DNA from 3 places in the Paenibacillus sp. DP01 genome. Region 1 is predicted to be linked to each of the others. Evidence: a T-box and tRNA genes for the amino acid it is inferred to sense, from the RefSeq annotation. Region 1 holds a T-box; the other regions hold tRNA genes.

What was found. A T-box is a leader RNA that pairs with one kind of tRNA and senses whether it is charged. The one in region 1 lies ahead of leuS (leucine--tRNA ligase), so its partner is inferred to be a tRNA-Leu.
Region 2: it has a tRNA-Leu gene. The T-box ahead of leuS (leucine--tRNA ligase) is inferred to sense a tRNA for this amino acid. The anticodon was not compared.
Region 3: it has a tRNA-Leu gene. The T-box ahead of leuS (leucine--tRNA ligase) is inferred to sense a tRNA for this amino acid. The anticodon was not compared.

What each region holds. Positions count from the first base shown of each region.
Region 1 is NZ_CP173059.1:3,869,448-3,880,584, reverse strand. Features, by position in the region: gene ACH59B_RS16960 (transglutaminase domain-containing protein) at 1-132, shown strand, start outside; gene ACH59B_RS16955 (YqeG family HAD IIIA-type phosphatase) at 274-804, shown strand; gene yqeH (ribosome biogenesis GTPase YqeH) at 797-1,924, shown strand; gene aroE (shikimate dehydrogenase) at 2,030-2,899, shown strand; gene yhbY (ribosome assembly RNA-binding protein YhbY) at 2,967-3,263, shown strand; gene nadD (nicotinate-nucleotide adenylyltransferase) at 3,281-3,871, shown strand; gene yqeK (bis(5'-nucleosyl)-tetraphosphatase (symmetrical) YqeK) at 3,855-4,451, shown strand; gene rsfS (ribosome silencing factor) at 4,448-4,795, shown strand; gene ACH59B_RS16920 (S1 RNA-binding domain-containing protein) at 4,792-5,700, shown strand; gene ACH59B_RS16915 (class I SAM-dependent methyltransferase) at 5,703-6,476, shown strand; gene ACH59B_RS16910 (tautomerase family protein) at 6,549-6,938, opposite strand; T-box leader at 7,118-7,376, shown strand; gene leuS (leucine--tRNA ligase) at 7,438-9,876, shown strand; gene comER (late competence protein ComER) at 9,857-10,702, opposite strand; gene ACH59B_RS16895 (helix-hairpin-helix domain-containing protein) at 10,992-11,137, shown strand, end outside.
Region 2 is NZ_CP173059.1:437,623-444,205, reverse strand. Features, by position in the region: gene ACH59B_RS01980 (Crp/Fnr family transcriptional regulator) at 1-661, opposite strand, end outside; gene ACH59B_RS01975 (GAF domain-containing protein) at 960-1,409, shown strand; gene ACH59B_RS01970 (response regulator transcription factor) at 1,553-2,206, shown strand; gene ACH59B_RS01965 (PAS domain-containing protein) at 2,199-3,302, shown strand; tRNA gene ACH59B_RS01960 (tRNA-Gly) at 3,507-3,577, opposite strand; tRNA gene ACH59B_RS01955 (tRNA-Pro) at 3,587-3,660, opposite strand; tRNA gene ACH59B_RS01950 (tRNA-Arg) at 3,683-3,759, opposite strand; tRNA gene ACH59B_RS01945 (tRNA-Cys) at 3,786-3,856, opposite strand; tRNA gene ACH59B_RS01940 (tRNA-Gly) at 3,867-3,941, opposite strand; tRNA gene ACH59B_RS01935 (tRNA-Leu) at 3,948-4,035, opposite strand; tRNA gene ACH59B_RS01930 (tRNA-Lys) at 4,051-4,126, opposite strand; tRNA gene ACH59B_RS01925 (tRNA-Gln) at 4,131-4,205, opposite strand; tRNA gene ACH59B_RS01920 (tRNA-Tyr) at 4,308-4,393, opposite strand; tRNA gene ACH59B_RS01915 (tRNA-Thr) at 4,398-4,473, opposite strand; tRNA gene ACH59B_RS01910 (tRNA-Phe) at 4,499-4,571, opposite strand; tRNA gene ACH59B_RS01905 (tRNA-Asp) at 4,623-4,699, opposite strand; tRNA gene ACH59B_RS01900 (tRNA-Met) at 4,725-4,798, opposite strand; tRNA gene ACH59B_RS01895 (tRNA-Val) at 4,828-4,903, opposite strand; tRNA gene ACH59B_RS01890 (tRNA-Glu) at 4,911-4,982, opposite strand; tRNA gene ACH59B_RS01885 (tRNA-Ser) at 5,014-5,105, opposite strand; tRNA gene ACH59B_RS01880 (tRNA-Met) at 5,109-5,182, opposite strand; tRNA gene ACH59B_RS01875 (tRNA-Asn) at 5,216-5,291, opposite strand; tRNA gene ACH59B_RS01870 (tRNA-Ala) at 5,296-5,371, opposite strand; tRNA gene ACH59B_RS01865 (tRNA-Ile) at 5,394-5,470, opposite strand; rRNA gene rrf (5S ribosomal RNA) at 5,507-5,623, opposite strand; rRNA gene ACH59B_RS01855 (23S ribosomal RNA) at 5,775-6,583, opposite strand, start outside.
Region 3 is NZ_CP173059.1:543,635-554,771, forward strand. Features, by position in the region: rRNA gene ACH59B_RS02385 (23S ribosomal RNA) at 169-3,094, shown strand; rRNA gene rrf (5S ribosomal RNA) at 3,246-3,362, shown strand; tRNA gene ACH59B_RS02395 (tRNA-Ala) at 3,443-3,518, shown strand; tRNA gene ACH59B_RS02400 (tRNA-Asn) at 3,523-3,598, shown strand; tRNA gene ACH59B_RS02405 (tRNA-Ser) at 3,602-3,693, shown strand; tRNA gene ACH59B_RS02410 (tRNA-Glu) at 3,711-3,782, shown strand; tRNA gene ACH59B_RS02415 (tRNA-Val) at 3,792-3,867, shown strand; tRNA gene ACH59B_RS02420 (tRNA-Met) at 3,897-3,970, shown strand; tRNA gene ACH59B_RS02425 (tRNA-Asp) at 3,996-4,072, shown strand; tRNA gene ACH59B_RS02430 (tRNA-Thr) at 4,086-4,161, shown strand; tRNA gene ACH59B_RS02435 (tRNA-Tyr) at 4,166-4,251, shown strand; tRNA gene ACH59B_RS02440 (tRNA-Gln) at 4,354-4,428, shown strand; tRNA gene ACH59B_RS02445 (tRNA-Lys) at 4,433-4,508, shown strand; tRNA gene ACH59B_RS02450 (tRNA-Leu) at 4,521-4,601, shown strand; tRNA gene ACH59B_RS02455 (tRNA-Gly) at 4,613-4,687, shown strand; tRNA gene ACH59B_RS02460 (tRNA-Arg) at 4,693-4,769, shown strand; tRNA gene ACH59B_RS02465 (tRNA-Leu) at 4,782-4,861, shown strand; tRNA gene ACH59B_RS02470 (tRNA-Pro) at 4,869-4,945, shown strand; tRNA gene ACH59B_RS02475 (tRNA-Gly) at 4,954-5,024, shown strand; gene ACH59B_RS02480 (DUF418 domain-containing protein) at 5,830-7,116, opposite strand; gene ACH59B_RS02485 (M14 family metallopeptidase) at 7,329-10,139, opposite strand; gene ACH59B_RS02490 (LCP family protein) at 10,250-11,137, opposite strand, start outside.

The DNA of each region.
Region 1 (11,137 bases):
TATAGTCCTTCGTCGGTAACCGCCGAGGATTGGCGCAGTGTTCGCCAGCAAGCTACCCTGTTGCAAAAGGAACCATGGATAAAACGATGGGCTGGGCGAAGAGCCAAGTCTGACCAGAAGGATGAAGGCTAGTCATTTTTACTAGGTTTGGTGTCGCAATTTTTAATCTTAATCTATATGTTTAGTAAAAAGCTGTCCGTTTGTTGCGGATAGCTTTTTACTAAGCCATAGTAATATGGTATAGTTTGTCGTATGAAACTGAGGTGACCGACGTTGTTTGAAATGCTGATGCCCAAATTACGGGTGAATACCGTCTTTGATATTGATCTTGAAGGCTTGTATGCTCAAGGATATCGCGGCATTATTACGGATCTGGATAACACGCTGGTCGGTGCAAAAGCGCCGAACGCAACTCCCGAGCTGGTGGCCTGGTTTGAAAAGGTCAAACAGGCGGGTTTTAAGCTTGTCATCGTGTCTAATAACAATATGGACCGTGTATCCGTGTTTGCTACGCCTTTGGACATTGAATTTATACATGCCGCCCGGAAGCCATCCAACTCGTCCTTTCGTAGAGCCATTCGTATGATGGGGCTTACTCCGGAAGAGACTATTATGGTCGGGGATCAAATGTTGACGGACGTATTGGGAGGCAACCGAATGGGTTTGCATACCGTTTTGGTGCTGCCGATATCCATTCATGATGAAGGAGTCATGACCCGATTTAATCGACGGTTGGAGCGAATCGCGCTCACAAGGTTACGTAAGAAAGGCTTATGGCTTGAGGAGGAAAAGAAGAATGACTGAAAGACCTGACGGTGGAACTGCCGTCAAATGTAGTGGTTGCGGTATCGCCATGCAGACCACTAGCCCGGACCTTCCGGGATATATTCCGGAAAAATTATTAACTCGTGAACCGGTCATCTGTCAGCGTTGCTTCCGGATCAAAAACTATAATGAAACCTCTTCGGTGACGGTAGATCAAGATGAATTCTTGAAGCTGCTTAGTCAGATTGGGGACAAGGATGCGCTCGTCATCCACATTGTAGATATTTTTGATTTTGAAGGTAGCTTGATTTCCGGCCTACAGCGTTTTGTAGGTTCGAATCCGGTTGTACTGGCAGTCAATAAGACTGATTTGTTGCCTAAGGTCACAAACTGGAACAAGGTACGTAACTGGGTACAAAAGCAAGCGAAGGAGCAAGGGCTACGCACGGAAGAAATCGTACTGTGCTCTGCTAAAAAAAATCAGGGCTTTGACCGTCTGCTGGATGTGGTATCTGAACTGCGTGGTAACCGTGATGTATATGTAGTCGGAGCCACAAATGTGGGTAAATCCACGCTCATTAACCGCTTGATTCGTGATTATAGCGATATGGAGCAGGAACTCACAACATCCCGTTACCCAGGAACTACACTCGATATGGTGAATATTCCGCTCGACGACGGCAAGCACATTATTGATACTCCGGGTATTGTGTACCCTTGGCGGTTCAGTGAAATTGTCTCCCGTCAGGACTTGAGTGCTATTATGCCGGACAAGCCGCTGAAGCCTGCTGCATATCAGCTTGATGCAGGACAAACATTGTTTTTCGGCGGTATGGCCCGATTTGATTTTGTAGACGGTCAGCACCAATCTTTTACCTGCTACATTAACGGTGGTCTTAAAATACATCGCACGAAGCTGGAGCGAGCTGATCAGTTGTTCGCTGATCATGCCGGGGAGCTATTGTCTCCACCAACACGCGATCAATTGGCAGAGATGCCAGAATGGACCAGACATGAGTTCCGCGTTCCACGCAAATCTCCATCGGACATCTATATATCCGGTTTGGGATGGATTAGGGTGAATAGTGAGAACGGAGCTCTGGTAGCGGTTCATGCTCCTCGGGGAGTCCGTGTGCTTTTGCGGCCTGCGTTGATTTAACAATGCTGTAACCAAGCTATAGGGCGGCAAGGAACACATACGGGTTCCTGCCGCCATTCATGTATTTGAGCGGCCTAATATTTTGCAATATGGGGGAGAGCAACGATGAACAGCGGGGAGTCTGGAGCGACCGAACGAGATCTTGTACTATTGGGCGTATTGGGTGATCCGATCAAGCATTCCAAATCGCCTCTTATGCATAAAATAGCTTTACAGGCAGCGGGGATTGAGGGAGATTTTGTACCTCTTCATGTCACACCGGATCAGCTGGAGGATGCTGTGAAGGGGATTCGGGCTTTGCATTTCCGCGGAGTCAATGTGACGATTCCCCATAAGGTTGAGGTTATGAAATATCTGGATGAGATTGATGAAGGGGCCCGGCTCATCGGCGCTGTCAATACGATAGTGAATGACAATGGACGGCTCAAGGGCTATAATACGGACGGAATTGGCTATGTGCGTTCCCTTAAAGAAGAGACTTCTGTTGAGTTAAAGGGTGCAAGAATTGCTGTTCTAGGAGCCGGTGGGGCTGCTCGGGGCGTGATTCATGCTTTGTTGGAGGAGCGACCTGAATCGGTCATTATTCTGAACCGAACTCGTGACAAAGCTGAACAACTGGCATTGGAGTGGACGACAGAAGCAATTCCAGTAATGGGCTATTCCAACGAGGAAGCCAAGAATGTGCTCATGACAGTGGATGTATTGATTAATACAACCTCGGTGGGAATGTCTCCTTTATCTGATGAGCTTCCACTGGAAACGAATCTGATTCCGCAGGGAATCATTGTGAGCGATTTGATCTACAACCCGCTGGAAACGAGGCTTTTACGCGAAAGTCGTGAACAGCGTGGCTGCACTGTACATGGAGGTTTAGGCATGTTTGTGTACCAAGGGGCAGTGGCTTTTGAGTATTTTACGGGAGTGGCCCCTGCAGTAGACCAAATGAGAGCGGCTGTGCTGAGAAGCCTAACGTAAGTCGGATATACATTAAAATTATGGAAATGCCGCATTGTATATGTGGCGACGAAGGGGTTAAATATACATGTTAACAGGTAAACAAAAAAGATATCTGCGCTCCATGGCGCATCATTTGGACCCAGTTTTTCAAGTAGGTAAAAACGGTACGAATGAGCATCTTATGCGTCACATCAATGATGCGATTGAAAAGCGTGAGCTGATGAAAGTACAAATTTTGAACAACTGTTTAGACGACAAACATGAAATTGCGGAAGAACTGGCAGCAGAGACGGGTTCCGAGCTTGTACAGCTTATTGGGAGCACCATTATTTTGTACAAGGAATCTCGTGATCATAAGCAAATCGAGTTGCCTAGAGGATAATACGCGGGGAGAAAATTATGAAAATCGGTATTATGGGTGGTACATTTGATCCCATTCATATTGGACATCTGCTGGCTGGAGAAGCGGCAAGAGATGCCTATGGGCTGGATCAAGTATGGTTTATGCCTTCTCATATTCCTCCGCACAAGCATCAAGCGGGGGCAAGCGGCAAGGAGCGTCTGGAGATGACGAGTGAAGCGGTGGCGGGTCATCCTGCTTTTGAAGTGCTGGATATTGAAGTGCTTCGCGGGGGGGTATCCTATACCATTGACACGATCAAGAAGCTTCAGGAGCTGCATCCTGCTGTAGATTTTTATTTTATTATTGGTGCAGATATGGTGAACTACTTGCCTCATTGGCAGGGGATTGAGGAATTGGCGCATCGGATTTGTTTTATTGGGGTGCGGCGACCGGGCTTCGAGCTTGCGCTGGATGAGTTGCCATATTATTTGCAGGACAAGGTACTGCTGGCGGATATGCCAGTGGTGGACATTTCTTCGACGGATATACGGGAGCGTGTGACAGAAGGCCGCACTATTCGTTATCTTGTGCCTGATCGTGTTCATGACTATATTACAAGGGGCGGTTTGTATGAAGTACAGCCGTGAGCAGCTAATGGAAGTCGTATCAGGCCAGATGCCTGAAAAACGCTGGAAGCACACGCTGGGTGTTATGCATACCTCTGTTGAGCTTGCGAAGCGTTATGGAGCAGACCCGGATAAGGCAGAACTGGCGGCTATTTTGCATGATGTAGCGAAATATTGGCCTGTTCAGCAGATGGAGGAAGTGATTCGTAACTATCCCGAATGTGATCAGGCGCTATTGGAGCATGACAAGCAGCTCTGGCATTCAGAGGTAGGGTACTGCGTCGCGGCAAGAGATTACGGAGTGGATGATCCGGAAATAAGGAATGCGATCCGCTGGCATACGTCAGGCCGCGTAGGTATGAGCCTGCTGGATAAAGTCGTGTGTCTGGCTGATTACATCGAACCGGGGCGGGATTTTCCCGGGGTTGAACATATTCGTAAACAGGCAAAGAAAAGTTTGGAGCAGGGCCTTATCGCTGGATTTGATTCTACGATTTCTTTGTTGCTGGAAAAGCAAAAGGTTATTTTTCCGCTGACGGTCTTGTCGCGCAATGACTTGATTCGACAGCTAAAACAGAAAAAAACGGAGGTTCATGAATGACCCTAACGAATGAGAAATTAATGCAAACGGCGGTTGAGGCCGCTAATGATAAAAAGGCAATGAATATTGTCGCACTGGATTTGCGTGGAGTATCGCTAGTCGCGGATTACTTTGTAATTTGCCATGGTAATTCGGATACACAAGTACAGGCGATTGTAACAGAAATTCGCAAACGCGCTCATGATGAAGGTGTAGCCATCAAAGGAATCGAAGGAATGGATTCCGCTCGCTGGGTTCTAATGGATTTGGGGGATGTCGTAGTGCATGTCTTCCATCGCGACGAACGCGAATATTATAACATTGAGCGACTCTGGTCGGATGCTAAGGTTGTGGAGAAGGTATGAGTTTGATCGCTGGTACTTATGTCACCATTATGGTGGATCGTGAGGTATCTCCTTTCGGCTACTTTCTTACCGTCGGTGAGCAGGATGTTCTGCTGCATTATACCGAGCTTACTCGTGAAATCGAGGTAGGTGAACGGCTGGAGGTATTTATCTTCCATGATACAGAGGACCGTTTGGCTGCAACTATGAAAAAGCCGTTCTTGTCTCTGGGGGAAATGGCCAAGCTTGAGGTGGCCGATGTGCATCCGCGGTTGGGATGCTTCCTGGAGATGGGATTGGGGCGCCAACTTTTGCTGCCGATTCGTGAGTTGCCAGAAAACCGTGATCTGCATCCTCGGGTGGGTGACTACGTGTATGCCATTATGGAACATGACAAACAAGGCAGACTGCGAGCTAAGCTGGCAGGGGAGCAGGAACTGGCTCCATTGTGTTTCCATGCTCCTAGTTCGTGGCTTAATACATGGGTGCAGGCGACGGTGTACAAGCCGCTTCAGATGGGCACATTCGTCCTGGTGGACGGGGGTGTGCTTGGTTTTGGTGCAATAGGAATGATTCATTCGTCGGAACGTAACCGCATGCTTCGCTTGGGCGAGGAGGTTAAGGTACGGGTCACGCTTGTTCGTGAAGACGGTCGGGTCAATCTGGCGATGTCGCCACGCAAGGAAGTAGGCCGTGATGAGGATGCGGATCGGTTGATTGCATTTCTGAAGGAACGTCCGGGTGGCGGTATGCCATATTCTGACGCAACGCCGCCGGATATTATCAAGCAACGGTTTGGTATCAGTAAATCCGCCTTCAAGCGTGCGATGGGCAAGCTGATGAAGGAAGGGCTGGTTACACAAAAAGAAAACTGGACCTACCTGGTGGAGAAGATGCCTAAACCGAAGGACGGGAATGGGGAATAAAGATGGCTTCTTACCGCAAGTTTGCCTATGTGTATGATGAGCTAATGCAGGACATGCCGTACCCGGACTGGTTGCGCTTTGCACGGCAGGCTTGGGATCGATACGGTATGCCACATACAGTGGCCGAGCTGGGCTGCGGAACGGGCTCAATTACGATTCCACTGGTTAACTCAGGCTTCGAGGTGGCTGGCATCGATTTGTCCTCTGACATGCTGGCAGTAGCCCGTCGCAAAATGGAAACTACTCCTCAAGGGCAGCGATTGTTTCGTGAGGGGAGCGTTCGCTGGATACAGCAGGATATGCGAGAATGGATTTTACCGGAGCCCGTGGATTCTGTCATTTCTTTTTGCGATTGCCTGAATTATTTACTTGAGGAAGAAGATATCATTTCTACTTTTCGCAGAACGTATGCTGGTCTGAAGCCTGGTGGAACCTTTCTGTTTGATGTACATCATCCCCAGACATTTTTGCGTTATGATGAAGAACAACCATTCGTACTGGATGAACGCTCTATTTCGTATATCTGGACATGCGCATTGGACACTCCCCGTTGTGAAATTGAGCATCATCTCAGTATCTTTGCGAAAGCAGAACATGAAGGACGCGATCTGTACCAGCGTTTTGAGGAAATTCATGTACAGCGTGCTTATGATCCAGCCTGGATGAAGGCAGAATTGTCCAAAGCGGGTTTTCGTGATGTGAAGGTATATGCAGATTTTGAATGGGTAGAAGCAGCAGATGACGCGGCGAGACTTTTTTATGTCGCTGTAAAATAGCTAGGATTCATTGAGCTAATATAGAAAAAGAAAGACGCTTTTCATGAAGTCATGAAGGGCGTCTTTTTGCTCTCATATATTCACTTTATAGTTCAGCTGAAGTTCATCACCCGGTACACCCCGAATGCCCCAATTCTGTTTCGGGGTTTCAAATATAGTAATTTCAAGATCCTGTGGAGAAATACCCAAAAGATCGTTAATTCTTTGAAATAACAGGTTGATGAGTTGCTTCTTAGCTTCTGTCGTTCTGCCTTCGAAGATACTGATTTCAATAATGGTGTATGCGTCGGAGCGACCATCTGCATATATAAAATCTTCATGATTCATAGGAAAAAAACGATGAAACCTCTTTTCTGGAGGATAATTGAACGCATCCACCACGGCAGAGTGAATCACCTCTGAAAGTTGCTTTTTGATCGGATTTAGCTTTTCTTTTGTCCCGAAAATTTTAATCTGTGCCATGTCTCCACTCACCTTTCTTATCTCATCTCAACTTGAACCATTGCAACTTGGAGTTATTATAAAACATTCGTATTCATGTGTCATGGACAACTAGTATGAAGATGGCGCTTCGTATCAAATGTAGTCCTTATTTGACTTTTTTCGCGGTTTTCAATATAATAGTGCCATTATTAACGGTTAAATAATCGCTGATGAGGAATAGTAGTTTTGTCTGGACATGTAGAGAGCCGGCGGGTGGTGCAAGCCGGTTGACAGTGCAAAGCGAACTCGCCTCGGAGATATGCGTCCAACGCAGGAAAGCACCTATATAGGTGTCAGTGTCCTGTTATTAATACGCATCGGATCACCTCCGTTATCAGGTGCAAAGGGAGTAGAATGCGAAGAACGCTTTCTGCTAACTAGGGTGGTACCACGGGAATATAACCTCTCGTCCCTAGCGCTGACACGCTACGGGATGCAGAGGTTTTTTTGTTGCATACCGTTTGAGGAGGAAAAGACAATGACAGACACACAGCCGAAGCACGGCTATCAACCGCAAAGTATTGAACCAAAATGGCAGAAATATTGGGATGAGAACAAAACGTTCCGCACTGGGGAAGAACCGGGTAAACCGAAGTTTTATGCTTTGGATATGTTTCCGTATCCGTCTGGAGCTGGTCTGCATGTAGGCCACCCGGAGGGATATACAGCTACAGATATTGTTTCACGTTATAAAAGAATGCGTGGCTACAACGTACTGCATCCGATGGGTTGGGACGCCTTTGGTCTGCCTGCCGAACAGCATGCGCTGGATACAGGCGAGCACCCACGCGAAATTACGGTGAAGAACGTAAATAACTTCCGCCGTCAAATCAAATCACTTGGCTTTTCATATGACTGGGATCGTGAAATCAGCACAACTGATCCTGATTATTACAAATGGACACAGTGGATTTTCATCCAGCTGTACAAGCGTGGCCTCGCTTATGTAGCTGAAGTGCCCGTGAACTGGTGCCCAGCACTGGGAACGGTACTGGCGAATGAAGAAGTAATTGATGGTAAGAGTGAACGTGGCGGCCATCCGGTTATCCGCAAACCCATGCGTCAATGGATGCTGAAAATTACGGAATACGCCGATCGTTTGCTTGACGATCTGGAGGAACTGGACTGGTCCGAAAGCATTAAGGATATGCAGCGGAACTGGATTGGTAAGTCTACCGGGGCAGAGGTTCATTTTCCAATTGAAGGCTATGACGAACAACTCACAGTATTTACAACCCGTCCAGATACATTGTTCGGTGCAAGCTACTGTGTGCTGGCCCCAGAGCAGGAATTGGTGGATATGATCACTACACCTGAGCAAAAGGACGCTGTACAACAGTATCGTGAACAAGCTGCTCGGAAAAGTGACCTGGAGCGTACGGATCTGGCCAAAGATAAAACAGGCGTATTCACAGGAGCTTATGCAGTGAACCCGGTGAACGGCGAAAAGCTGCCAATCTGGATTGCCGACTATGTACTGGCAGGCTACGGAACAGGTGCAATTATGGCAGTACCGGGCCATGATACACGTGACTGGGAATTTGCCAAGAAGTTCGGATTGAAAATCACTGAGGTCGTTCAAGGTGGAGACGTGGACAAAGAGCCATACACCGAGGATGGTCCGCATGTCAATTCAGGCCTGCTGAATGGACTTACCAATGAGGAAGCTATTCCGAAAATGATTGAATGGCTCGAAGCTGAGGGTAAGGGGCAGGGCAAAGTAACCTATCGTCTGCGTGACTGGCTGTTCAGCCGCCAACGTTATTGGGGCGAGCCGATTCCAGTAATTCATCTAGAAGATGGAACGATTAAAACAGTTCCTGAGGATCAACTGCCGCTCGTACTGCCAGAGATGGACAATATCAAGCCTTCAGGTACAGGTGAATCCCCACTGGCGAATGCGACAGATTGGGTAGAAACCGTTGATCCTGAAACAGGTATGAAAGCACGTCGCGAGACAAATACGATGCCGCAATGGGCAGGAAGCTGCTGGTACTACCTGCGCTTTATTGATCCAAAAAATGATAAAGAGCTTGTGTCCAAAGAGAAACAGCGCGAATGGATGCCTGTTGACCTGTATATTGGCGGAGCGGAACATGCGGTTCTTCACTTGCTGTATGCCCGTTTCTGGCACAAGGTGCTGTATGATATCGGCGTAGTGGAAACGAAAGAGCCTTTCTATAAGTTGGTCAACCAGGGTATGATTCTGGGCAACAATAATGAAAAAATGAGTAAATCACGCGGTAATGTCATCAATCCTGACGATATTGTAAATACGTTTGGCGCCGATACGCTGCGTATTTATGAGATGTTTATGGGGCCGCTGGAAGCGACCAAGCCATGGAATGAGAATGGGGTAGAGGGAGCGCATCGTTTTCTGTCCCGCGTATGGCGCCTGTTTGTTTCCGAGGATGGTAGCCTGAACGAAAAAATTAAAAATGACGGCGGTAGCGACGAGTTCAAACGGACCTGGCATAAAACGCTGAAAAAGGTAACCGAGGACCTGGATGCATTGCGTTTCAATACAGCGATCAGCCAGCTGATGATCTTCACCAATGATGCATACAAAGCAGACCTTCTGCCGCGTGCAGCGATGGAAAACTTCGTGCAAATGCTGTCGCCGCTTGCACCGCATCTAGCCGAGGAACTGTGGCAGCTGCTGGGACACAACGAGAGCATTACCTACGCGGCTTGGCCTGCCTATGATGAAGCATGGACGGTAGACGCTGAAGTGGAAATTGTCATTCAGATGAATGGTAAAATCGTACAGCGTGCAACGATTGCCAAAGATCTTGATGCCAAAGCGATGGAAACTTTTGCATTGTCGCTGGACAGCGTTCAGGAAGCACTGGCTGGTAAAACGGTTCGCAAGGTAATTGCTGTTCCGGGTAAGCTGGTTAATATTGTTGCCGGTTAATCGGCTTTAAGCCGAAGGAGGCATCTATCTTTTGCATGTCCTCTTCATACTTGTTGTGCGTGACCCGTATTAGCTCAGGGAAGACACTATGCAGGCTGATGTCTAACAACGCAAGAGCTTCAGCGGTTATACCTCCGGGAACCGCTACTCTTGCTTGTAACTCGGCTGGTGTCATCCCGCCTTCCGTGAGCAGCTTTCCAGTGCCGATGATCATTTCACCGGCCAATGCGCATAGTTCTGTACGGTCTATACCCGTAGCTTGAACTGCGGCTTGAATCCACTGGTCCATAAAAAAGGCCAAGAAAGCAGGGCCGCAGCTCGAAAAATCCGATGTGATCCGTGTGTGAGACTCTTTAACCCGAATTGGCCTGCTGATGTGGGACATAAGCTCTTCCAGAAGGGAGCGATCCTCCTCTGTAATCCGGTTTCCATGGATGCACAGTGAGGCTCCGCTTCCAATCTGGTGAGTGATACTCGGAATAATTTTGGACACCTTGGCTTTCAGTGCATGCTCCAAAATACGGATCTGTACTGGACTTGTGATAGAAACGACGATCTGCTCTTCTGTAATGACATTGCGTATTTCATCCGTTACGGTTTTTGATTCCAGCGGCTTCACGCAGATAAATAGGATATCGCTTTCCGCTGCCGTCTCACGGTTGCTTTGGGCTGCATGCAAACCTGGATAACGACGGGCTAGCTCGGTTACCTTGGAATACGTTCGGTTGCTTGCTAATATTTGCTGCGGTTTGAGTGCGTCCGAATGAATAAAAGATTCGATTAGCAGACTTCCCATGCTGCCAGTCCCGATAAATCCAACTTTCATTGTTCAACGTCCTCCTTTCATACTTTGCGGTATAGACGCTGTGCTGTCATTCTTCTTAGTGTATGCACTTGGTCTTGGCCGACATGACGAATTTTATGTCTGAGCACATTAGATCGTGCCTGGGGTCGTACCACCCTTGTGTATAAATACTCACAGCGATACCGTATGGAGGTGTTTACAACCTCCGGTTTAACGGGAATTGAACAGACTTGCTCTGTTTAATTGAGACGGTGTTTTCAGTCGGCTCAAAATTCTCGAAATCCATGTGGAGTAGGGGACGATACGAAAAATGAAACGCGTATGGACAGGAACGGCAATAACGCTTGCTGTAATCGGGAGTGGACTTATTTTGTTTGCTGGAGGGCAGCGAACTGAGCCACAAGAAGAGTGGAGTTTGCTTAACCATAAGGTGGAGCAGGCTTTGGCGATAGAGTC
Region 2 (6,583 bases), 2.3 Mb from region 1:
TGACGATTTTTCCGTCTCTCGTATCCAAGGTACCCTGCTCTTTCAGCGAGCTCAGCATCCGGTTCACACTCTCGCGCGTTGCTCCAATCATCTCACCCAGTTCGGAGTGACTTAACTTCATATTCAGTAAAATGCCATCCTTCACAGCTACCCCACATGTATTACTTGCACGGATTAACGTAGACGCTAGTGCCCCCGTTTTACCATACAACAGTAAGTCCCGAAACCGTGATTGCATAATTCGTTGCTTCATTGCCATCCACTGTATAAACTGAAGCGCCATTTCCCCATGCTTAGACAGGAGCGACTCCAGATCCTTAACAAGCACGACACCTAATTCACACACATCGGCTGTTTCTGCAGTGCAACTATACTCTTCCCCATCTATCCCACTAAACTCCCCGATTAAATCGCCTTGGTGCTGAATAGTCAGAATCAATTCTTTACCGTCTTCTGTCGACTTACGGAGTTTAACATGACCCGAATGTATATAATAAAGCTGCTCCGCATCATCACCCTCTCGGAAAAGCATAACGCCTGCCTTTACCTTCTTCCAGGACATGATATCTTTTAACAGTTCAAAATGCTCTTCCGTCAGAAAAAGCTGAATCCCCGTGCGCTGCGTTTCGTCCCTAAACCGTTCCATACAAGTGGCTTGCATATTAGCGTCCTCCTCGTGTTTACCTGATATCTTTATCATAATGTTTTAATTCCTGGGTTGTTATCGGGAGAACACCTGATTTTGCACCTCCCTACTCCCTGATTTGCAGTGATAAATATCACTTCCAGGATTATCTAACGCCCCATTTATCGCCCCACCTCTTATTGATTACCCAGTCTAATGAAAAGTCAGTGTTTCCTGCGCCTATAGATCAGGGGGTTCCCTGAATTACTTTTGTACCTGTCGGAATTACAATAAATTAGAGCTACAGTTGGTTAAGATAAAGGATGTGTCTTCTATGCTACAAATAACGGATGAAATGCGAAATGAACTGAACCAGTTGCGAGATCATGTTTATGGGGATCTCACTGCACTTGCATTTATGTCCAGGTCAGGGGGTAAGTTGCATTGGTATTATGCCTCCGGCAGCCGAAACAATCGCTATCGCCTTATCTCTTTTAAAGTCGGTCATGGGATTGCCGGGATGGCTGTTCGTCTGGGGCGTACCGTAACCGTTAGCGCTTTAATATCAGGCAGTATACGTTTACGTCAAGAATGTGCGCTTATGCTGGCCGAACAGTTACATTCTGCAGTAGCCATTCCCTTTTCCAGTACAGGAGACTTGCCAAACGGTGTGCTACTTGTCGGTAACCGTGAAGTGAGAACATTCACCGAATCTGATGTAGCCAAGGCCACTCAAGTCGCTCATCGCCTTGGCCAGCTATGTGCCCTCCCTCTCACTCCATAGATTGATATTTGAAGAAAAATAAAATTATAAATATAAGTGAACATGAACAGCTCATCTAACTATCTCTGTTGATTGAAATCCCTAAAATTTGCTATGATTATGACAAAACGCACGGTTTTTTTACCGTTCGAGGGGATGACTAATTGATTCGTATACTAGTAGTGGATGATCATGTTGTCGTACGTTCTGGCCTCATGGCCCTATTGGACGGCAAAAACGGTATTAAGGTAGTAGGAGATGCAGCAGACGGGGATGAAGCAATCCGCAAAGCGGTGGAGCTACAACCTGATGTCGTGCTCATGGATTTTAGTATGCCACCTGGCAAAGATGGCCTCACGGCAACCACCGAATTAAAAAAACAGTTGCCGGATACAGAAGTGCTTATTTTAACGATGCATGATGATGAGGAATATCTGTTCCGAGCCATTCAAGCCGGAGCATCTGGATATATTTTAAAAAGTGCACCTCATGAGGAATTACTCGCTGCCATCCAGTCTGTAGCCGAAGGCAGTGCCTATCTGTATCCCAATGCAACCAAACGCCTGATGAGTGAATATCTGGACAAAATCAAACAAGAGGGCATAACCGGGCCGTATGAATCCCTGTCTGAGCGGGAAAAAGAGATCCTATCATGGGTAGCCAAAGGATATGCCAACAAGGAAATTGCCGAACACCTGGTGATTAGCGTCAAAACCGTAGAGTCCCACAAAAGCAACCTTATGGAGAAGCTTAACTTGAAAACACGGCCTGAGTTGGTCAAATTTGCACTGAAAAAGGGGTTGCTCCATTATGAATGAACCTTCTAACCCTTTACTGCAGCCCGCCTTTGGGGAGTCAACCGATAAACTACTGAATGATTTGGAAATTCATATACCAGATTCTCCTTTTCTCCATGTACTGCGTAGTTCTCTCCACCAGCTATCCAATCTAAAATTTGCTCTAGATACATCTTCCATCGTTGCTCTGACCGATCATCGAGGAATTATTCAGTACGTAAACGATAAGTTCTGTGAGATTTCGCAATATAGTCGTGAAGAATTGATCGGGCAGGATCATCGTCTCATTAATTCGGGCTATCATACTCGAGCCTTCATGAAGAACCTGTGGACTACGATCCGTTCTGGTGAGGTATGGCAGGGAGAAATACGAAATCGTGCTAAAGATAACAGCTACTACTGGGTGAATACTACGATTGTTCCATTTATGGACGAGGAAGGTAAACCCTATCAGTACTTAGCGATCCGAAATGAAGTAACTAAATTAAAAAAAGTAGAGGCAGAGCTTCAGACCATGATGACGCAAGTCATGCAAATACAGGAGGAAGAGCGTAAACGCTTTTCAAGAGAGCTTCATGATGGGATTGGTCAAAGCCTGTTTTCACTTATTATTCAACTAGATAGCCAACTAGCTGAACAACCCAACGCTACTTTGGAAAATTTGCGTGCACAGGTAACCGATATCATTAAAGATGTTCGTGGCCTAGCGTGGGAACTTCGTCCCTCAGTTCTGGATGATTTGGGTGTCGTACCGGCCCTAAGAACTTATATTGAAAATTTCTGTTCGCATTACGGAATCGAAGTGCATTTTCAATGTACTTTACGTAAACGCCTTGATATCCGAAAAGAAATAGCAATCTATAGAATTGTACAGGAAGCACTGACGAATGTGGCTAAATACGCAGATGTAGCAGAAGCATACGTTGATGTAGAGGATCAAGACGAAATAATAAAAGTAACTATTCGGGATGAGGGTATGGGCTTCTCTGGAGAATCCAAAGGAGAGGGAGTTGGATTGTTCAGCATGGAAGAACGAGCTAGAGGAGTAGGCGGCTTCTTGAGCATGACCTCTGCTTCAAATCAGGGAACCTCCATACAGCTGACCATACCAGTGTAAAACCTGTGTACTAGATCAGTTATCGGTGTATACTCACTGCAGGAGCAGAAGGAATACACCGATAGCAAGGATTATCGATAGTCAACACTTTGTAGAATCTATGGAAGATAAACATACAAAAAAAGAGAGAGCTCTGTCCCCAGACAGGCTCTCTTTATTTATAAGGTGTCACCACTGAGGCAACAAGAATCCGCTATAGCAAAAAGCGGGTGATGGGAATCGAACCCACGCTACCAGCTTGGAAGGCTGGAGTTCTACCATTGAACTACACCCGCAAATCAGTATCGGGATGACACGATTTGAACATGCGACCCCCTGGTCCCAAACCAGGTGCTCTACCAAGCTGAGCTACATCCCGACATTATACACTTTTTAATAAATGGCGCGCCCTGAGAGATTCGAACTCCCGGCCTTTTGATTCGTAGTCAAACGCTCTATCCAGCTGAGCTAAGGGCGCATATTTAGTTCCATAATGAGCAGTCAAGGCGCCACCCAGATTTGAACTGGGGATGAAGCTTTTGCAGAGCTTTGCCTTACCACTTGGCTATGGCGCCGTATGGATAATGGAGCGGACGACGGGAATCGAACCCGCGACCCTCGCCTTGGCAAGGCGATGCTCTACCGCTGAGCCACGTCCGCAAAATATGGTGCGGTCGAGAGGACTCGAACCTCCACGGGGGGTTAGCCCACACGGACCTGAACCGTGCGCGTCTGCCAATTCCGCCACGACCGCAAAATAACTTATAAATGGTGAGCCATGAAGGACTCGAACCTTCGACACCCTGATTAAAAGTCAGGTGCTCTACCAACTGAGCTAATGGCTCTTAATGGCTGGGGATATAGGATTTGAACCTATGCATGACGGAGTCAAAGTCCGTTGCCTTACCGCTTGGCTAATCCCCATTATGTAATCAACAGGGCGATTAATGGGACTTGCACCCACAAATGCCATAGCCACAATTCAGTACGTTAACCCATTCGTCACGACCACCATGGCAATAAAACTGGTGGAGGATGATGGATTCGAACCACCGAACCCGTAAGGGAGCAGATTTACAGTCTGATGCGTTTGGCCACTTCGCTAATCCTCCAAAATGGTGCCGGCGAGAGGACTTGAACCCCCAACCTACTGATTACAAGTCAGTTGCTCTACCAATTGAGCTACACCGGCACATTGCCAATTCCCACTTGAAAGGTGGCTCGGGACGGAATCGAACCGCCGACACGAGGATTTTCAGTCCTCTGCTCTACCGACTGAGCTACCGAGCCATGTTTTATTTTACAACTATATCATATAGTTTACACTATATGTAGTTAAAATGGCGGAACTGACGGGATTCGAACCCGCGATCTCCTGCGTGACAGGCAGGCATGTTAGGCCTCTACACCACAGTTCCAGAGGCATTTCCAATAGGAAATTAATTGCGGGGGCAGGATTTGAACCTACGACCTTCGGGTTATGAGCCCGACGAGCTACCGAACTGCTCCACCCCGCGACATCAAAGATATTTCACAATATTATTAATGGTGGAGGCTGAGGGGATCGAACCCCCGACCCTCTGCTTGTAAGGCAGATGCTCTCCCAGCTGAGCTAAGCCTCCATAATTATGACCCGTAGGGGATTCGAACCCCTGTTACCTCCGTGAAAGGGAGGTGTCTTAACCCCTTGACCAACGGGCCTTGCAAAATGAATTCTGATTTAATAATTTTGTGGCGGAGAGAGAGGGATTCGAACCCTCGCACCACTTACGCAGTCTAACCCCTTAGCAGAGGGTCCCCTTATAGCCACTTGGGTATCTCTCCGAGTAGCGGCAGAGGGGATCGAACCCCCGACCTCACGGGTATGAACCGTACGCTCTAGCCAGCTGAGCTACGCCGCCACCTTATATATAAAATTCAGAAGTATTGAAATATGGCTCCCCGAACAGGACTCGAACCTGTGACAACTCGATTAACAGTCGAGTGCTCTACCAACTGAGCTATCAGGGAATATTGGTGGAGCCAAGGGGGATCGAACCCCTGACCTCCTGCGTGCAAGGCAGGCGCTCTCCCAGCTGAGCTATAGCCCCAAACTTTTAGTCAATCTAGAAATGGTGGGCCTTAGTGGACTCGAACCACCGACCTCACCCTTATCAGGGGTGCGCTCTAACCAGCTGAGCTAAAGGCCCTAATTCATTAAATTTTATCATCCTTTAAAGGATTTTGCTTGGCGGCGTCCTACTCTCCCAGGACCCTGCGGTCCAAGTACCATCGGCGCTGGAGGGCTTAACGGTCGTGTTCGGGATGGGTACGTGTGGAACCCCTCCGCTATCGCCACCAAACATGAATTTGCTCTGCAAATTCTTCCGTAAGGTTATTCGGTTCATCACAGATTCTGTGAATGAATCGCCATACGCTTGTCGTATGTACTTCTACATACCTTCAAGGTTACACCCTGAAAACTGGATCCGAAACTTCATTGCGTCTTATCTTTAGGATAAGCCCTCGACCGATTAGTATTGGTCAGCTCCATGCATTACTGCACTTCCACCCCCAACCTATCTACCTCGTCGTCTTCAAGGGGTCTTACTAATTGGGAAATCTCATCTTGAGGGGGGCTTCACGCTTAGATGCTTTCAGCGCTTATCCCTTCCGTACATAGCTACCCAGCGGTGCTCCTGGCGGAACAACTGGTACACCAGCGGTACGTCCATCCCGGTCCTCTCGTACTAAGGACAGCTCCTCTCAAATTTCCTACGCCCACGACAGATAGGGACCGAACTGTCTCACGACGTTCTGAACCCAGCTCGCGTACCGCTTTAATGGGCGAACAGCCCAACCCTTGGGACCTACTTCAGCCCCAGGATGCGATGAGCCGACATCGAGGTGCCAAACCTCCCCGTCGATGTGGACTCTTGGGGGAGATAAGCCTGTTATCCCCAGGGTAGCTTTTATCCGTTGAGCGATGGCCCTTCCATGCGGTACCACCGGATCACTAAGCCCGACTTTCGTCCCTGCTCGACTTGTAGGTCTCGCAGTCAAGCTCCCTTCTGCCTTTGCACTCTTCGAATGATTTCCAACCATTCTGAGGGAACCTTGGGGCGCCTCCGTTACTCTTTAGGAGGCGACCGCCCCAGTCAAACTGCCCACCTGACACTGTCCTCGTACCGGATCACGGTACCAAGTTAGAACCTAGATACGATCAGGGTGGTATCCCAAGGATGCCTCCTCTCAAGCTGGCGCTCAAGATTCAACGGCTCCCACCTATCCTGTACAGATCGTACCCAAATTCAATATCAAGC
Region 3 (11,137 bases), 2.4 Mb from region 1:
TTAGGCCTGTTACTCACTCGTTGCTCAGTTTTGAGAGTTCAAACTCTCGAATTGCACCTTGAAAACTGGATACCGAAACGAAATTGCGTTTTAGAATATTCCTTTAAGCTGATCTTGTGTAAACAAGTGAAATAAAGGTAGCAAATCGTATTTACTATGTAGATACTAGGTTAAGCTACAAAGAGCACACGGAGGATGCCTAGGCGCCAGGAGCCGACGAAGGACGTGGCGAACAACGATAAAGCCTCGGGGAGCTGTAAGCAAGCTTTGATCCGGGGATGTCCGAATGGGGAAACCCGGCTGTCTTCATCGACAGTCACTACTCACTGAATTCATAGGTGAGTGAGAGGCAGACCAGGGGAACTGAAACATCTAAGTACCCTGAGGAAGAGAAAACAATAGTGATTCCGTCAGTAGCGGCGAGCGAACGCGGATTAGCCCAAACCAAGGAGCTTGCTCCTTGGGGTTGTGGGACGTCTCACATGGAGTTACAAAGGAACCGGTTAGATGAAGAGGTCTGGAAAGGCCCGCCAGAGAAGGTAAAAGCCCTGTAGTTCAAAACCTGTTCCCTCCGAGACGGATCCCGAGTAGTGCGGGGCACGTGAAACCCCGTATGAATCCGGCAGGACCATCTGCCAAGGCTAAATACTCCCTGGCGACCGATAGTGAAGCAGTACCGTGAGGGAAAGGTGAAAAGCACCCCGGAAGGGGAGTGAAATAGATCCTGAAACCGTGTGCTTACAAGAAGTCAGAGCCCGATCTATGGGTGATGGCGTGCCTTTTGTAGAATGAACCGGCGAGTTACGTTCCCGTGCAAGGTTAAGGTGAAGAGCTGAAGCCGCAGCGAAAGCGAGTCTGAATAGGGCGAATGAGTACGTGGACGTAGACCCGAAACCGGGTGATCTACCCCTGTCCAGGGTGAAGGTGCGGTAACACGCACTGGAGGCCCGAACCCACGCATGTTGAAAAATGCGGGGATGAGGTGGGGGTAGCGGAGAAATTCCAATCGAACCCGGAGATAGCTGGTTCTCCCCGAAATAGCTTTAGGGCTAGCCTCGGAAAGAAGAATCGTGGAGGTAGAGCACTGATTGGGTGCGGGGCCCGCAAGGGTTACCAAGCTCAGTCAAACTCCGAATGCCATAGATTTAGTTCCGGGAGTCAGACAGTGAGTGCTAAGATCCATTGTCGAAAGGGAAACAGCCCAGACCATCAGCTAAGGTCCCCAAGTGTGTGTTAAGTGGGAAAGGATGTGGAGTTGCACAGACAACCAGGATGTTGGCTTAGAAGCAGCCACCATTGAAAGAGTGCGTAATAGCTCACTGGTCGAGTGACTCTGCGCCGAAAATGTAACGGGGCTAAACACACCACCGAAGCTATGGCTTGATGCTTTGCATCAGGGGTAGGGGAGCGTTGAATGCGGGTTGAAGGTGTACCGGAAGGAGCGCTGGACTGCATTCAAGTGAGAATGCCGGTATGAGTAACGAAAAGATCTGTGAGAATCAGATCCGCCGAAAGCCTAAGGGTTCCTGAGGAAGGTTCGTCCGCTCAGGGTAAGTCGGGACCTAAGGCGAGGCCGATAGGCGTAGTCGAAGGACAACAGGTCGAAATTCCTGTACCACCGTAATCCGCTATGAGCGATGGGGTGACGCAGTAGGGTAGTGACGCGGACTGATGGATGTCCGTCTAAGCAGTGAGGCTGATGTGTAGGCAAATCCGCACATCGTAAGGCTGGGCTGTGATGGGGAGCGAAAATTACAGTAGCGAAGGTCATGATCTCAGACTGCCAAGAAAAGCCTCTAGCCAGGAGAAGGTGCCCGTACCGCAAACCGACACAGGTAGGCGAGAAGAGAATTCTAAGGCGCGCGGAAGAACTCTCGTTAAGGAACTCGGCAAAATGACCCCGTAACTTCGGGAGAAGGGGTGCCTCGGTAGGGTGAATAGCCCGAGGGGGCCGCAGTGAAAAGGCCCAAGCGACTGTTTAGCAAAAACACAGGTCTGTGCGAAGCCGCAAGGCGAAGTATACGGGCTGACGCCTGCCCGGTGCTGGAAGGTTAAGGGGAGTGGTAAGCCTTCGGGCGAAGCTATGAACCGAAGCCCCAGTAAACGGCGGCCGTAACTATAACGGTCCTAAGGTAGCGAAATTCCTTGTCAGGTAAATTCTGACCCGCACGAATGGCGTAACGACTTGGGCGCTGTCTCAACGAGAGATCCGGTGAAATTTTAATACCTGTGAAGATGCAGGTTACCCGCGACAAGACGGAAAGACCCCATGGAGCTTTACTGCAGCTTGATATTGAATTTGGGTACGATCTGTACAGGATAGGTGGGAGCCGTAGAACTTTGAGCGCCAGCTTGAAGGGAGGCATCCTTGGGATACCACCCTGATCGTATCTAGGTTCTAACTTGGTACCGTAATCCGGTACGAGGACAGTGTCAGGTGGGCAGTTTGACTGGGGCGGTCGCCTCCTAAAGAGTAACGGAGGCGCCCCAAGGTTCCCTCAGAATGGTTGGAAATCATTCGAAGAGTGCAAAGGCAGAAGGGAGCTTGACTGCGAGACCTACAAGTCGAGCAGGGACGAAAGTCGGGCTTAGTGATCCGGTGGTACCGCATGGAAGGGCCATCGCTCAACGGATAAAAGCTACCCTGGGGATAACAGGCTTATCTCCCCCAAGAGTCCACATCGACGGGGAGGTTTGGCACCTCGATGTCGGCTCATCGCATCCTGGGGCTGAAGTAGGTCCCAAGGGTTGGGCTGTTCGCCCATTAAAGCGGTACGCGAGCTGGGTTCAGAACGTCGTGAGACAGTTCGGTCCCTATCTGTCGTGGGCGTAGGAAATTTGAGAGGAGCTGTCCTTAGTACGAGAGGACCGGGATGGACGTACCGCTGGTGTACCAGTTGTTCCGCCAGGAGCACCGCTGGGTAGCTATGTACGGAAGGGATAAGCGCTGAAAGCATCTAAGCGTGAAGCCCCCCTCAAGATGAGATTTCCCAATTAGTAAGACCCCTTGAAGACGACGAGGTAGATAGGTTGGGGGTGGAAGTGCAGTAATGCATGGAGCTGACCAATACTAATCGGTCGAGGGCTTATCCTAAAGATAAGGCGCAATGAAGTTTCGGATCCAGTTTTCAGGGTGTAACCTTGAAGGTATGTAGAAGTACATACGACAAGCGTATGGCTATTCATTCACACGATCCGTGATGAACCGAATAAGCTTACGGAAGAATTTGCGAGGCAAATTCATGTTTGGTGGCGATAGCGGAGGGGTTCCACACGTACCCATCCCGAACACGACCGTTAAGCCCTCCAGCGCCGATGGTACTTGGACCGCAGGGTCCTGGGAGAGTAGGACGCCGCCAAGCATAAGCCCCTTCTCTGGGGATTTTTTTTCGCCTGTAAGACTGACCTCTACATAGTCAGAATTAATTGTTATTTCTAAGATGGGGCTATAGCTCAGCTGGGAGAGCGCCTGCCTTGCACGCAGGAGGTCAGGGGTTCGATCCCCCTTGGCTCCACCAATATTCCCTGATAGCTCAGTTGGTAGAGCACTCGACTGTTAATCGAGTTGTCACAGGTTCGAGTCCTGTTCGGGGAGCCATATGGAGAGGTGTCCGAGTTGGCCGAAGGAGCACGATTGGAAATCGTGTAGGCGCCAAAAGCGTCTCGAGGGTTCGAATCCCTCTCTCTCCGCCAGAATTATTTTATAGCATGGCCCGTTGGTCAAGGGGTTAAGACACCTCCCTTTCACGGAGGTAACAGGGGTTCGAATCCCCTACGGGTCATAGTAGTATGGAGGCTTAGCTCAGCTGGGAGAGCATCTGCCTTACAAGCAGAGGGTCGGGGGTTCGATCCCCTCAGCCTCCACCATTAATAGTATTAAGAAATATCTTTGATGTCGCGGGGTGGAGCAGTTCGGTAGCTCGTCGGGCTCATAACCCGAAGGTCGTAGGTTCAAATCCTGCCCCCGCAATTAACTTCCTGTTGGAAATGCCTCTGGAACTGTGGTGTAGAGGCCTAACATGCCTGCCTGTCACGCAGGAGATCGCGGGTTCGAATCCCGTCAGTTCCGCCATTTAATTTAATATGCCGGTGTAGCTCAACTGGTAGAGCAACTGACTTGTAATCAGTAGGTTGGGGGTTCAAGTCCTCTCGCCGGCACCATTTTGGAGGATTAGCGAAGTGGCCAAACGCATCAGACTGTAAATCTGCTCCCTTACGGGTTCGGTGGTTCGAATCCATCATCCTCCACCAGTTTTATTGCCATGGTGGTCGTGACGAATGGGTTAACGTACTGAATTGTGGCTATGGCATTTGTGGGTGCAAGTCCCATTAATCGCCCTGTTGATTACATAATGGGGATTAGCCAAGCGGTAAGGCAACGGACTTTGACTCCGTCATGCATAGGTTCAAATCCTATATCCCCAGCCATTAAGAGCCATTAGCTCAGTTGGTAGAGCACCTGACTTTTAATCAGGGTGTCGAAGGTTCGAGTCCTTCATGGCTCACCATTATCATTGTATGCGCGTGTGGCGGAATTGGCAGACGCACTAGACTTAGGATCTAGCGTCTTTGACGTGGGGGTTCAAGTCCCTCCACGCGCATACCTGTTTTTGCGGACGTGGCTCAGCGGTAGAGCATCGCCTTGCCAAGGCGAGGGTCGCGGGTTCGATTCCCGTCGTCCGCTCCATATTTGCGCCCTTAGCTCAGCTGGATAGAGCGTTTGACTACGAATCAAAAGGCCGGGAGTTCGAATCTCTCAGGGCGCGCCATTAATTTCATAAGCCGGTGTGGCGGAATTGGCAGACGCGCGCGACTCAAAATCGTGAGGGAAACCGTGGAGGTTCGAGTCCTCTCACCGGCATCTATTTCGGGATGTAGCTCAGCTTGGTAGAGCACCTGGTTTGGGACCAGGGGGTCGCATGTTCAAATCGTGTCATCCCGACCACTTTTTTTGCGGGTGTAGTTCAATGGTAGAACTCCAGCCTTCCAAGCTGGTAGCGTGGGTTCGATTCCCATCACCCGCTTTATATAGATGAAAGAAGAGATGGCTTATGCCATCTCTTCTTTTTGTATTTATTAAGCTATCGTTTCCCGTTAGATTACGACCGCTTATAATAGCTCTTCTTATTAATCCAGTTAATGCACGGGGCGGACCTTGGTTAATATTTATTTTTTGCTCTAAAAGGTTTGTAGAAGGCACGAATGTCCTGAGCTAAAAGCTCAGGCTCTTCCATGGCAGTAAAATGCCCGCCGCGAGCGATTGAAGTCCAGCGAGTTACATTTAGGTTGCACACGCCCATTCTCTAGGCGTTAACAATATATCTGCTAGGGATAATACAATTCCGGTTGGCACTTTTATGTAGCTCAATGACGGCAAAGAATGTGAATTTTCATAATACATACGTGTAGTAGATGGCTTCATTGGTCTTATGCGAAAAATAAGGGTGTCATAAAATGAGTCCAATGTTCGATATCTTTGTTCAAGATCTGAAGCAGTCAGGAGTGTCCGATAGGAGCGTATTGGATGGATAAGAAAACAAAGACTATATAGCAGCTTAGAAAAATCAGCGAGACAAGCAGAATTCAGAAAACAGTCAAAGGAATCCCAGTTTCGATACTGGGTGTTGCTAAAACGGCGGGGGATAAGTCCCCCGGATAATCCGGGGGAAAATAGCAAGGAATTAGTTCCTTCCTTATAACTCTGTTCAATGATTATCTTATTACCCTAGTTAATCTAGACACCTTCTGTAGGCTTCTTATACAGATAGAGAACTTTTTATCTGGTATCTTTTTTGATCAGTCCGTTATATAGAGTATCAAGAAGGTTATCTACTTTACTGTTTGTGAGACTGGTTGGGTAGAGCTGAACAATCGGTCAAAGCGGCGCATCAATCCTTCAAGCGGACCAACAGGACGCTGAGCAATCAATAATCCTAGTAGTAGTGTTGCAACTGCGATCATTACGTTGCCGAACGGAATTCCATCCAGACTGTGCCCAATCTTTGTCAGATCAAGAATCCACACCACTACAAACTGAAAGGCATACATGGTCAGGGCGACACGTCCGACTGCTGCGAAAGGCATTAATACAGCGGAAGTTTTTTTGGATACGAGGCACGTAACTCCCATTACCAGAAATGAAATTCCTAATCCTATCATCGTCTGGAATGTCGAAGCGGTGTGCGGAGCCGTTCCCAAAAGGAGCTGCCACATCGGTGATTCCGTATTAAGAGGCCAAATTGCGTATTCATCCGGCTGTACAGGAGCAGCTCCTTGCACACTTATAAGCCATTGTTCAAAGTGAAGATTCCAATTCGGAAGCACAAAAGCGGCCATTACTTTGCCAATAACAAGCATAACGATACCGCTGCCTGCGAGTGAGAGGGCTGTACGTAATCTGGTGAGGTCAACGCGGCCAATGGCCATACCAGCAACAAATGCAGGAGTCAAGGCGAGGGCAGACATCGGACCTCCCGCGATATCACCAAGAAGATAAGCTTTTGAGAAAATGCTTGATCCAAGAATCATTAGCGGCGGGGCCGTTACGAGCAAAACTATTGCTGTTGTGACAATGGTGCGGGTCGAACGACGAAATAACATGAGGGCCAACACAAACATAGCTGCATAGGCAGGCAAAATGATGCCGTATGAAGTGTTCAGCATAATAAGCAAATAACCAATAATATCAACAAACACCGCACGGGCCAGCATTCGTGCACGAAAAGCGGTCGCCTCTGCTCCCCGATCCATCATACGCTGTCCCATAATAGAATAGGAGATACCGCCGCACAACACAAATAATAGGGTGGTATTTCCGGAAACAATTGCAGAAACGCTTGGATTTGATCCGAAATGCTGCAAATACATTCCCAGCACGGCCAGTCCGCGCGCAGCATCAAGCGCAACGAGACGTCCTTTGATGCTGTGTGTCTTTCTCCGTGGCTCTGTCACAGAGCTTTGGGGGAGATTATCGGTTTCTGTACTGTCGTGAGATGAGGTGGTCCCTGATGTGTCCGCTGCTTTATTATCCATGTTATTAGCAACCGGATCTTCAACCTTTGTGTCCCCCTCATATTTTCTGACAGATCTGCTTGTCAGTTTGATGCTACTTAGCAAATTACATTCCTCCCTAAAATATTGAATTCATACATTCCATAAATCCCTGTTGTAAACAGGATTCATGTCACGTTCTAATCCAAATATAGCCTTCAGATGTCGCTAAAATTTGATCAAGTTGTAAACAAAATGTCACAGAGGACAATAACCCTTATCACAAAAACAACCTTACTCACGGCTGATCACCGGAATAAGGTTGTTTGCAAAATCATTCAGGGTTTGCTGGGAACGGCATTGAAAATCGAATTGGCCAGTAGTCGGAATTGATGCTGCGGATGAGCGCCATTGGTTAGATCGTTGGAGAAAACTGTGATATTCTTTTTGTTTTCCATATAGGTGAAGGCCATGATCTTTCCTCTTGCAGCATCGTGACCTGGCCACCAGCCCGCTTTGAAGAAGTTTTCTTTATTGCTAATGGTTGCAAGAACTTTTGCGGCTTTAGGTAGCTTCGTAATGTAAGAACCTGTAACGGTGTAGAAATATTCTTCGTTATCGTAAGGGGCTGTAATCACATGATCCTGTTGGACATTCGCCAGGAAGACCCCTTCGTATCTTTCCCATGTCGGTCCAGCAAACGCAAATTGAGGAATCCAGTTTTTCACGTTACCCATCCCCATATTCCCATAAGCAATGTATGGCTTTCCTTTCTCAACAAGTTTGTCGGAATCGAATGTATTCACGAGCACATCGGCATGCTGCTGATCATCGGTCACTTTAAAACCGAGATTTTTGAGCACATAAGCTGGTTCGCCGAGAGCGGCTACCGTAGAAGGTTTAAGAACTTTGCCAACGGGTTTGTTATTGCCGAATGCCGTGACATCAAGATAGTATTTTGACACCAGCGGATGCAGATCATCATAGGCCACTGCAAAGTCACCCGCTTCATATCCTGTTCCGCTTTTGGATAGCATCGTAACCACTTTGCCGGATTTAAGTAATTCATTGACCGTTTTGATGGCATCGTTATTGGTGTTGCGGATTAAAACATAGGCAGAATCATTCGGCAATGATGTGGCCGGAATCGATACGGAAGTCACCGGAGTCGTTTTGCCCGCAAACACGCCGGCTTCTCTAATCACATCACGTTCAAATCCTCGCATGACGGGAAAGTCCTGCACAATCTCGCCAGCTACCGAAGCATAATCTGAGACGCTAATACCGTCATATAAAACCATGTTTGCGATGCCGTGTTTAGCCTGATGCATATTTATGATAAATGAACCCGCGGGGTAGGTCTTGCCAGCAGTACTTACAGCCTCTGTCGAGCGTTCAACCGTTACTCCATTGCGGATAAGATACTCAATCATCCGATAGGCTTCCAGCGGATTTTTTTGAAGACTTTTATCGATCGGCAAAACGTAATACTCAGGAAAAAAATTCTCATTACCGTGACGGGGGCGACCAATGACTTGATTTTTTGCATTGACTAGATACCGATCTACGGATCGATCATCGATATTATTGATTCCACGTTCATATACTTTTAGCTGGTTCAAAAATAACTTTTCTTTCTTTTGCATAACAAAATCAGTTGCTGCAGCGACACTATAATACAATGCTTTGGTCGACTCTTCATTCGATTCAGGTGTTTCCAGCGTATGTCCCATTGCACCATGGTGCATGGCGAAGACAGCTGTATAGGCTGGAGACGCATCGTCCCATCCTGAAGAAGTCCCCTTGGAAACATATTTAGGATTTTCAACTGTTTTACGATGTTCTTCATAAGGAATATGGTAGTAATCATACTTCGTGTTTGCTATACCTGCTTCACCCATCGCTTTGGCCTGTTCTACCATGTTATCCATAAGTAGATCGTACTCAATATTCGGATCGTGAGGCGGTGTGGTAGGCTCGATCAGAAAATTCTTATCAAACCCATGCAGATCTAAGAAAGAAATCGGCGACCACTTGGCGATTTGCTCTGTGATACTGCGTGTTTCAGGCTGGGTTTGATATGAATTATCCCGATTTAAGTCAAAATATTCAGCATTATAACGTTCGGTATGAACCCTTCCATCTGGATTTTCTGTATACAGGAACAGGAAAAACACATGTTCAAGCGCATCATCCATATTGAGAGTTACCGTACTCGATTTTCCATTGGACAAGGTGGTCTTGTACGTAACATTTTTATCGAGTGCCATAGTCTTAAAATAATTGATAATCGCATCAAAGCCCGGCGCTTCATTCGGATGAATATTGTTGATCCAGATGGGCACTTGATAATCTCCGAATGCACCGGATTGAATATCGTTCTCCAGCTTTGCAGGATCATTTAGCATGGCAGGGTGAGTTACATTCTGATATTTGTCAATCGTTGCTTGATCTTTGGCAACCATAGTCATAAAAATATCGCGGCCTTCAACGGATTTGCCGATCGACAACGTTTTAATGTATCTGTCGTTTTTTTGAGCTGCCTGTGCCGTAATCGCATCAATCTCCGGCTTCAGTTCATCATAGGTACGGAAGCTGTCGTACGGGACCAACTTAATAGGTGCTTGGGCAACGGTTTTGCCGTTGACTACTGCAGCCAGTTCATAGGTTCCCATCAATGATGCGTACAGTGGACGCTGCAGACTCGGTTCGGAAAGATTCTCCGTACCATAGGTAAGACCGAAATTGATACTGGCAGTGACTTCTGCGTGTACGGCTTTGACCTGAGTAACGGTGATAAAGGGGGCGCCATTATAACCGCGATTCTTGTACGATTTCCATTCCGATAATGGCTTGCCACCATAGGTCCAGCTTATTTTCTTTATATCGGTACCCTTCGGAAGCTTAAATCTAGCCTTAATGGTTCTTTTCTTCGTCATGGATGCCACATGGCTATCCAATTTTAGTGTCGGGGTATTTTTAACCTGCGTTGAAATTATTTTTGTTGGTTCACTCTTATCGTTCAACAACGTGCTTTTTGCACGTTGCGCAGCATCAGCCATAGCCATGTGCGGAGCAGTGATCTCCAGAAGCATGGCGGCGGATATAGTTAATGCCAAGCAGAACCTTACGATCTGTTTTGTACCCATTCTTTTTCCCCCTATAGATAACCGGAAGATCATGTTATGCTCTTCTTTATTCACAAAGAGCATTTAACAGACTATTGTCCGGCAAATACGATCTAATATATTGTCTAACCCTATTCAAAATCTGTTTTCTGCTCCTGCCCCGAAGAATTGTCTGTAATCGAATTTGAGGAGTCGGAATTTATGATACTTTGCACAAATTGCTTCAAATCCGTTCGACTTTTTACATCCAGAACAGCCGCCTTGCCCACATAAGTTTCTTTTAATAGCTTCATTGGCGGTATTTGTTCATTTCCGTTTAATGTACTTTGGTACCCTACTGAAGCCAAATTCCACATATCAGAGACTGACAAATTGGTATCGATATACGGACTGATTTCCTCAAGAATAGAAGGGAATTTCATAATGGAAGTCGTTGTTTTTACCTTCTCGGCTAATGCCGTAATAAATTGCCGTTGTCTTTTTGTTCTGGAATAATCGGACATAGCATCATGACGAAAACGGACATATTGAAGCGCCGTTTTGCCGTCGAAATGCTGCTGTCCCTGTTTTAAATTAATATCATACTCATGCAGATCGGCCTTGCTTTCATAGTACATATCCTTTTCGACATAAAAATCGAGTCCGCCTACAGCATCTACGAGTTTAATAAACCCCTGGAAATCCGTGTATACATAAAAATGAACTGGCACTCCCAGCAATTCGCTGACTGCTTTCATCGCCGTATCAGGTCCATGCGTAACAGCGGTATTAATTCGATTTTTGCCGTGCCCAGGAATATCCGTATAAGTGTCTCGAAGAATCGAAAACACATGAATATGCTTATCGGTAGGATTCAACGAAACGACCATCATGCTATCGGATCGGGGTACACTGCCCTTGTTGTTCTCGCGAGTATCCACGCCCATCAGCAAAATATTTACAGGTTCGGTTCCCCCCCATTCCGGTGCTTTTAGTGCTTCGACTTTATCAGTGCTCACTTTAACAAATGGGGAGTTTTC